DNA from 4 places in the Rhizobium binae genome. Region 4 is predicted to be linked to each of the others. Evidence: riboswitches for the same ligand, from Rfam matches in the RefSeq annotation. Region 4 holds a riboswitch; each other region holds the start of a gene.
The links. A riboswitch is a leader RNA that binds a small molecule or an ion and turns the genes downstream of it on or off. The one in region 4 is predicted to bind cobalamin.
Positions count from the first base shown of each region.

Region 1: another riboswitch for cobalamin. It lies ahead of bluB (5,6-dimethylbenzimidazole synthase); the one in region 4 lies ahead of J2J99_RS17870 (CbtB domain-containing protein).
Region 2: another riboswitch for cobalamin. It lies ahead of cobU (bifunctional adenosylcobinamide kinase/adenosylcobinamide-phosphate guanylyltransferase); the one in region 4 lies ahead of J2J99_RS17870 (CbtB domain-containing protein).
Region 3: another riboswitch for cobalamin. It lies ahead of nrdH (glutaredoxin-like protein NrdH); the one in region 4 lies ahead of J2J99_RS17870 (CbtB domain-containing protein).

Region 1 is NZ_CP071604.1:2,508,437-2,510,629, reverse strand. Features, by position in the region: gene J2J99_RS12300 (methyl-accepting chemotaxis protein) at 1-830, opposite strand, end outside; cobalamin riboswitch at 1,066-1,252, shown strand; gene bluB (5,6-dimethylbenzimidazole synthase) at 1,295-1,984, shown strand; gene J2J99_RS12290 (DUF2865 domain-containing protein) at 1,988-2,193, opposite strand, start outside.
Region 2 is NZ_CP071604.1:2,649,572-2,651,764, forward strand. Features, by position in the region: gene cobW (cobalamin biosynthesis protein CobW) at 1-665, opposite strand, end outside; gene cobU (bifunctional adenosylcobinamide kinase/adenosylcobinamide-phosphate guanylyltransferase) at 672-1,196, opposite strand; cobalamin riboswitch at 1,395-1,791, opposite strand; gene J2J99_RS12990 (chloride channel protein) at 2,047-2,193, shown strand, end outside.
Region 3 is NZ_CP071604.1:4,039,011-4,041,203, reverse strand. Features, by position in the region: gene J2J99_RS19710 (heavy metal translocating P-type ATPase) at 1-317, shown strand, start outside; cobalamin riboswitch at 522-748, shown strand; gene nrdH (glutaredoxin-like protein NrdH) at 1,010-1,231, shown strand; gene nrdI (class Ib ribonucleoside-diphosphate reductase assembly flavoprotein NrdI) at 1,245-1,649, shown strand; gene nrdE (class 1b ribonucleoside-diphosphate reductase subunit alpha) at 1,628-2,193, shown strand, end outside.
Region 4 is NZ_CP071604.1:3,654,070-3,656,262, forward strand. Features, by position in the region: gene J2J99_RS17860 (hypothetical protein) at 1-187, opposite strand, end outside; gene J2J99_RS17865 (CbtA family protein) at 223-957, opposite strand; gene J2J99_RS17870 (CbtB domain-containing protein) at 969-1,178, opposite strand; adenosylcobalamin (AdoCbl) riboswitch at 1,177-1,332, opposite strand; gene J2J99_RS17875 (histidine phosphatase family protein) at 1,411-1,959, shown strand.

The DNA.
Region 1 (2,193 bases), 1.1 Mb from region 4:
TCTTCCGTCAGCAACGCGTTATGGGCCCGTTCGGCGTCGAAAGCGGCGCTCTGCTCGGCAGCAGCCTGCTCTCTTTCGACTTTTGCGATCGCCTCGTGACGGAAGACCTCGAGTGCCCGCGCGAGAAAGCCGATTTCATCGCCATTCTCTTTATAGGTGACGGGGGAGGTCAGATCGCCTTTCTGCAGCGCGCCGATGCGCTCGCTGAGGATTCTGAGAGGGCGGCCAACGAGGCTACGCATGGCGAGAAGAAAGGCGATGACGGCAAGCGCGGTGATAACCGACTGCGTGAGCAGCGATACGAGGACTTTCTGCCTGACTTCGGAAGCAATCTTTTCGACCGACCAGTTGGTGACGATGTAACCGGTTGCCTTGCCTGACTTGTCCACCGGCAGCGGGGCGATAATCGTGACCAATCCGGCTGATATCCCGCCATCATCGACCGTTGTCTTGTCGGGTTTCGCACTGAGGCGCTTCGCCAGATCGGCCGGCGTGGTCAAACTGGCCATGCCGTCGCGTGACCAGCTATCGACGGCGGTGGGCTCGGCGTTGAATGCGGCAAACTGCACGAGATCGAGCGAGGGGTCGTCACGGTAAAGCGAATAGGCCTCGCGAACCGCATTCGCCTTACCCCATTTGACGCCGCCTGCGGCCAGAGAGGCAAACTGCTCCACATCCTTCGACCAGTTTGCCTTGGCGCCGTCGATCAGCGCCCGGGTTTCATACACCCAGGTATAGGTGGCGAGGGCCGAAATGCCGCAAAGATTGACGGCAACGATAATCGCCGCCAGCTTGGCTGTCAGAGGCATCGTTTTCAAAAATTGGAACATCCGCGGGGCCTGGAATTGCGGCTCGGTCGGACATGACCGGCGTATCGACACGGGCATCCACGCTGACGGTCACATTATGAGCGATCATGCCCATGTCGGAGTTGCAACCCAAAACGCGCAAACGAATTGTGTATTTGACATGTGAATAAATGATAAAGTGGAATGGGATGCAGGCCAGGCGAAAGTTGTTTCGCTCTCGCACTCTCGCCGGTTCTTGCCCCGGTGCTCATTTACTGAAATAGATGCCCGGTCAGGTGCCCGCCGGTCAGGCGGGAGAATCGGGAATCCGGTGCAGGACCGGAACGTGCCCAACGCTGTAAGGCCGACGCCTGCCGCTTCATCATGCCACTGGCTATTGCCGGGAAGGCTGCGGCAGACGGATGACGCCAAGTCAGAAGACCGGCCTGGCAAGATAGACCCAACCCGCGCGGACGGCGGGCGGTTGCGTTGTTGGGGATTTGACGATGCGACCCTTTGATGAGGATGCCATGTCGGTGGCATCAGGTTTTTCTCTCGCCGAACGCGAGGCCGTTTATCACGCGATCATGACGCGGCGCGACGTGCGCAGCCAGTTCCTGCCCGATCTGTTGCCGGATGACGTCGTGGCGCGGCTTCTGACGGCCGCCCATCACGCGCCCTCTGTTGGCTTCATGCAGCCGTGGAATTTCATCCTGGTGAAAAAACCGGAGGTGCGGGCGCGTGTCCGGGATGCCTTTGCCAAGGCGAATGAGGAAGCGGCGCTGATGTTTGACGGCGAGCGGCGGCAGGCGTACCGCTCCCTGAAGCTTGAAGGCATCGCCGAGGCGCCACTTGGGATCTGCGTGACCTGCGATCCTACACGCAGCGGCAGCGTCGTGCTGGGCCGCACGCACAATCCGCGGATGGATTCCTATTCGACGGTCTGCGCCATCCAGAACCTCTGGCTTGCGGCGCGCGCCGAAGGGATCGGCATCGGCTGGGTCAGTATCTTTCGCGAAGGCGAGCTGAAAACCATTCTCGGTATCCCCGATCATATCGAGGTGGTCGCCTGGCTCTGCGCCGGCTTCGTCGATCGGCTGTATGACGAGCCGGAGCTTTCCGTCAAAGGCTGGCGGCAGCGGCTGCCACTCGAGGAACTCGTCTTCCATGATGGCTGGGGACGGAGCGAGCAGTAGCGGTCACTGCTGCTGCGGCTGAGGGCCTGGCGTTGCCGGGTTGGCAAGATCGATCGAGCCCTGGTCGCCGGCGAAGAATTGCGGGCCGACCTGGCGGACCTTGTTCTGCGTGGGATCATAGGGACGATCTGGAACGGATGGCTGCGGCGCGGGTGTTGTCGCTGCATTCTTTGTCGCCGGATTGGTGCGGATCGTCGTGATCGAGCCAT
Region 2 (2,193 bases), 1.0 Mb from region 4:
ACGCTGGCCGGCACCTCGCCGTTCCTGGCTTCGATCATCACGGGCTTGCGGGCGATGCGTGAGGCGACTTCGCTCTTCACGCGGCCGAGGCCGTCAGTGTCGATCAGGTCGGTCTTGTTGAGCACGATCAGGTCGGCACAGGTCAGTTGATCCTCGAAAAGCTCCTCGATGGGGCTCTCGTGATCGAGCGATTCATCCTCGACGCGGCGGGCATCGACGGCATCGTGATCGTCGGCGAACCGCCCGGCGGCAACGGCTGCGCTATCGACCACGGTGATGACGCCGTCGACAGTGACTTCACTGCGAATATCCGGCCAGTTGAAGGCGGCGACCAGCGGTTGCGGCAGCGCAAGACCCGAAGTTTCGATGACGATATGGTCTGGACGCTGGTCTCGCTCCAGGAGTTTGGTCATGGTCGGAATGAAATCGTCGGCCACCGTGCAGCAGATGCAGCCGTTGGTGAGCTCGATGATATCGTCCTCGGTGCAATTCTCCGCGCCGCAGCCCTTCAGCACGTCGCCGTCGACGCCGAGATCGCCAAACTCATTGATGATCAGCGCGATCTTCCTGCCGCCCGCATTGGTAAGCAGGTTGCGGATCATCGTCGTCTTGCCCGCACCCAGGAAGCCGGTGATGACGGTTGCGGGAATCTTCTGGTGGTTCATGGAACTTCAACCCTTCATTTTCAGCGGCAGCCCTGCCGCGATGAAATAAACTTCGCCGGCTTTCGCCGCGATCATCTGGTGCAGCCGGCCGGCATGGTCGCGGAACTCCCGCGCCATGCGGTTCTCGGGCACGATGCCGAGGCCGACTTCATTGGAAACGATGACAAGGCGCGCCTTTGCCTGCGGCAGCCACGCCGCAAGCGCGGCAGCCTGTAGCGCGGTATCGCGACCTTCCATCATCAGATTGGTCAGCCACAACGTCAGGCAATCGATGAGGATCGCCCTGCCCGCGCCATCGATGGCCGCAAGCCGCTCGGCAAGCGCCAATGGCTCCTCGTGCGTAGTCCAGGAGGAGCCGCGATCGGCCTTGTGCTGATCGATCCGCGCCTGCATCTCCTCGTCCCATGCCCGGCCAGTCGCGATATAATGGCGCTCGAGGCCGCTCGCTGTGACGAGGTTTTCGGCGAAGCGGGATTTACCGGAGCGCGCGCCGCCGAGAACGAGGGTGGAATTGGGAAGGCAATCGGTCATGCCGAGGCGCTCCTGCTGGGGAGGTCGGTGCCTCGATTTGCTCCGCAGATACCACAGCTGGCGGTCGAGCGGGGCGCCACGTTCTCGACGCAGGAGACTGAAAGCCTCTCATCTGCCACACAAGGCAGAGCCGAATTCATTCGTTCAGCCAAAACAACCTCCGTGCTGGCAGCGGGCTCTTTGCCCTGGATTGGGCTTTTCGCCCGGCACGGGATGGCAGGTCTCCTGGCTCGCGGGTATCGGCCACGATCGGGGCGGACCGGAAACCGGTCGCCCCTGATCGTGCCGGCGGACCCGCCTCACCTTCCCGGCTGCTTCGGTGAAGAGGTGGACGATTCGTAGAAATAGAGGCGTCCGACCCCGGTTGTTCACCATGCATTTCCAGTGGCTTTTCCGGCATCTCGTCCTTTCCGCCCGCCCGCACCATTGCTGGCTGCCGGCGAAAAGCGCTGAATGCCGGATGGAAGACCCTAACCGCTCTACAGTCGCGGGGTCGGCTGTGATGAAGGCGCCCGGCTTGGGTCCGCCCCGTCACATTCCCTTTTCATCCGGAAGAGCGCAACGCCGATCCGGAACCATCCGTTATGTCGGGATGGTCAGGCGACCATCCTTATAGCAAAGATGGTTAGGCAAGCCGGCGATTGAAGTCAACGACCTTCGCGGCCGCCTCGCACCGGATTAGCCACGGAGCTATAGGCCAATACGACTGAGTCTACCGGAAAAATCGTCTTTTATCAGAGTCTTACGTCGTGAATATTTGATCGGCGCGCCGGCTTTTCGCCGCAATTGCGTTGCAAGCGGACTGCGCCGTCGCCCTTGAACGGGTCTCTCCCCGCCTAGTTGTTTAGCCATGCTCATGAAATTGGATCGGCGCCGCTTGCGGGCGCTGCGTGTTTTCTTCGATCCGGGACGGTTGCGTGCACTGACCCGCCGCAGCGAGGTCGGCCTGTCGCTGGCAGGCGCCGTCGTCGGCATCGCCTCCGGGCTGGCCGTCACC
Region 3 (2,193 bases), 380 kb from region 4:
GCATCAACGACGCGCCCGCGCTGGCGGCTGCCGATATCGGCATTGCCATGGGCGGCGGCACCGACGTGGCGCTGGAGACGGCCGATGCGGCCGTGCTACACGGACGCGTCGGCGACGTGGCGCGAATGATCGCGCTTTCGCAGCGGACGATGCGCAATATTTTTCAGAATATCACCATTGCGCTCGGGCTGAAGGCTGTCTTCCTGGTGACGACGATCATCGGGATGACCGGGCTCTGGCCGGCGATCCTCGCCGATACCGGCGCCACCGTGCTGGTGACGTTCAACGCGCTCCGGCTGCTTCGAATAAGGGGATAGGCGCTTGTCTATTCGGCTCGATTCGAGCCTTCGAAATTGAAGATCGCAGAGCCGGCTACAGGCGGGCTCTATTCGTTCCGATGTTCTCCACAGCCCATTTTGCTTAAACATTCGTTATCCATGTTTTTCACAGGAACGCAGCGATTTCAGCCCGCTCGTAACGCGATGCATCAACCACCCATTGACGCTTTTCTCGATTCGCGTACTATATCTAGTGTTCGAGGTGCCTTCGATTCGTCAGGATCTGGGGGCGAAGATGGGAATACGGTGCGTTTCGCCATGATGGCGCAACAAGGCCGGAGCTGCCCCCGCAACTGTAAGCGGCGAGCAACTGTCCGATTTCAGGTCACTGAGGCATGAGGCCTCGGGAAGGCCGGGGCAGGGTGCTTCGACCCGCTAGCCAGGAGACCTGCCTTGAACGAAACGTCCACGGGCGGGGTGTCCGGAAGGTCGCGTGCATGAAGCGGAATGATCCGCGCCTGTTGCGCTGCCCCGAACGTCCGCATGCGCACTTCGGGGTTGAAGTCATGTCCAGAACATCAAGGCCGCCGCCCGCACAAATCCGGAAAGAGATCGTATCGGGCGTTTAAGCCGCCGACTTTGCCAGATCACCATCAAGCGTTGCCCCGGACGTCGCAAGGCGTCCGATCCGAGTATTGCGTCCTGAATTCTTTGACATCACGAGGAACATGATGAGCGTTACCGTCTACAGCAAACCTGCCTGCGTCCAGTGCACCGCCACCTATCGCGCCCTCGACCGCCTGGGCGTCGATTACGATATCGTCGATATCTCGCAGGACGCCGAAGCGCTCGATCGCGTCCGCAGCCTCGGCTACATGCAGGCGCCGGTCGTCATCGCCGGCGAGCGGCATTGGGCGGGTTTCCGTCCCGATATGATCAGTGCGCTCTCCTGACCGGAAAACGGCGGTGGGGCTGATCGTCTACTATTCCAGCCGATCGGAGAACACCCACCGATTCGTCACCAAGCTCGGGCTGCGCGCGGCGCGCATTCCTTCTAGCGGCGGAGAGGCGTTGCGTATCCGCGAGCCTTTCGTTCTCATCGTGCCGACCTATAGCGGCGACAGTGGCAAGGGTGCCGTTCCCAAGCAGGTGATCCGTTTCTTGAACGATGCGGAGAATCGAGGACACATCCGGGGCGTTATTGCCGCGGGCAACAGCAATTTCGGCGAGACATACGGGCTCGCCGGCGACGTGATTTCGCAGAAATGCCAGGTGCCCTACCTCTACAGGTTCGAGCTCATGGGCACGGAAGAAGATGTCGCCAACGTCAAACACGGAATGGAACGATTTTGGACACGGCAACAACTCTGACGCGGGATGCGGGCGCAAAACCGCATAGCACTTTTGCTCACCCCGCCGGCGAACGCCCTGTAAAAGCGGCGGAAACGCTGGACTATCATGCGCTGAACGCCATGCTGAACCTCTATGACGATGAGGGACGGATCCAGCTCGACAAGGACCGCTTGGCGGCAAAGCAGTATTTCCTGCAACACGTGAACCAGAACACCGTGTTCTTTCACAATCTCAGGGAAAAGCTCGATTACCTCGTGACCGAGGGCTACTACCAGCAGGAGGTGCTCGACCAGTATTCCTTCAATTTCGTACGCGAACTGTTCGATGAGGCCTATGCCCGAAAGTTCCGTTTCCCGACCTTCCTCGGTGCGTTCAAATATTACACCAGCTATACGCTGAAGACCTTCGACGGAAAACGCTATCTCGAGCGCTACGAGGACCGCATCTGCATGGTGGCGCTGACGCTGGCGCGTGGCGATGAGGCCCTTGCCCGCGACGTGGTCGACGAGATCATTTCCGGCCGGTTCCAGCCGGCGACGCCGACCTTCCTCAACGCTGGCAA
Region 4 (2,193 bases):
CCGCCTGCGATGCGAGTTCGATGATCCCACGGCGATAGTCGGAAATCACCGCCATCTCGCCATGGGAAATCTCCGGGATATCGAGGCCGGCATGGCTGCCCCCGGCGCTGCGGCCGTGGGCAAGGCAATTTCCGGCAATGAAGAGCAGCGTGCCCGCACCGAGAACCAGCCCCCGGGTCAAGCCCAACGGCGAGAATGCAGCGAGCCTACCGGTAGACGGGATCACTGAAATGCCGGCCGCGTCCCGCCTTTGGCGGCAAGGCGCTTTTCCGCCAGTACCCCGAAGGCAAGGCCGAGCACTGCCCAAAGGATCGCGTGCATGCCGAGCGAGGTCGTGCGGAAACGCCAGAGCACCATCGCGGAGAAATTCTCCGGCACCTCGTTGATCGGCGGCAGCAGAAAGAGCACGAGGCCGATGAAAACGAGATAGGCGGTGCCGGCGACGATCGCGCCGTTCCAGAGACCGAAACGCTCGGAAAGACGGCGTGAAAGCGCGACCGCCGCGATCAGCGCGGCAAGCGAGACGACGATCATCAGGAAGAACAGCTCGGTCCTGACGCCGATCGTATCGGGATTGCCGACCGCCGGCGGGTTGGCCGGGTATTTAATGCCGGGAACCAGGACGACCGCCACGAAGGCGGCGATGGCGATGACGGCCGAGGTGCCACGCGCCGAAAGGCTGCTGAAACGGCCGTGGACGAAGGCGAAGGCGAGCGAGAAAAGACCGCCGACGGCGATGCTGTAGGCCATCACGCCGGTGAAAAGGCCGATCCCGGCCTGCGTGGCGCGGCTGACGATTTCGGGTTCAGCAGCTTCGCCGGCCGCCTGCGCGCTCGCCTCCTCGAAGGAGATCGCCGCATCGACCAGCGGCTCGCCGAAGACACGGGCGAAGGCGAAAACGAGAATGCCAGCAATCAGGCCCGCGAGCATGCCGCGAAGCAGAAGATTTCCAACCATGTCAGATTCCCTTAGTGGCAGGGAAAGCCGAGGAGGTGACGGCCGTCATGCACGAATTCATGCACGTACATTCCGTTGAACAGCGCCATCGCGCCTTCCTCGGTGCCGACGAAATAGACGGCTATGAGCATCAGCAGACCGCCGAAGATGGCCCAGGGCAGGATTTCTCCTACGGGGATCGGCGCCGGTGCCGCGACGGGCGCGAAAGTGGTGTCAGACATGTATTCCTCCGGAATGACGCGTTCAGTCGAAAGAGTGCTTGTGCGGCAGGGTCTGACTTCCAGCGCGAAGACCTTCGACACGCTGGTTACAGTGGCGCGACCGCGCCGGATTTTCACCGGCTTCCAAACCCGCAACGCCACGGTTATATCTGCTCGCCGGAGAGACTGTCAACGAAACTTCACCGAGCCGGCAAGGCTCGTCCCCATAGCATTCCGGGAGATGAGATCGATCGTGAATACGCGCCTCACCTGGATTTGCCACGGCGCGACGGCGGCAAGCCGCAAGGCGCTGTTCCCGCTCGACGAACCGCTCGATGACAGGGCAGCCGAGGAGGCCGGCAGGATGGCCGCCCTGCCCCGCGCCGACCGCATCATCACGAGCCCCGCTTTGCGTGCCCGCCAGACCGCCGAAGCCCTTCGTCTTCAAGCCGAAACAGACCAGGCGCTACGCGATTGCGATCACGGCCGCTGGGCAGGCAGGCCGATCACGGCGATCGGGGCCGAGGAACCTGACGATCTCTTGGCCTGGATGAGCGATCCGGAAGCCGCACCGCACGGCGGTGAGAGCTTTTTGGCTCTGCGCAGACGCGTTGCCGGCTGGATGGATGAGCAATCCCTGCTCGCAGGCCATGTGATCGCCATCAGCCACGCAGCCGTCATCAGGGCGGCGGTCGCGCATGTGCTTCAAGCGCCGCTTTCCGCCTTCTGGCTGATCGACGTCGAGCCGCTCGCCGTCCTTCGCATGACCAGCAACGGACAGCGCTGGTCGCTGCGCCTTTAGATGTGGAGCCTTTCCTCGCCGTCAGATCCGAACACCGTGGCCAGGAAAGAGCGGCGCATTAGCGATCCCTGATAAGATCCAGCCTTACGCAAGCAAATCGCGTCATCTCTATTCAACCGGGTTTGACCGGGACTACTTCCTTGTCCCAAGGAGATGGAAGACATGGCATATGACTGGAGTGGGGAACGCACGCGGCGCCTGCGCTTGATGCGTGTCGCGACCTTCATTATCGTC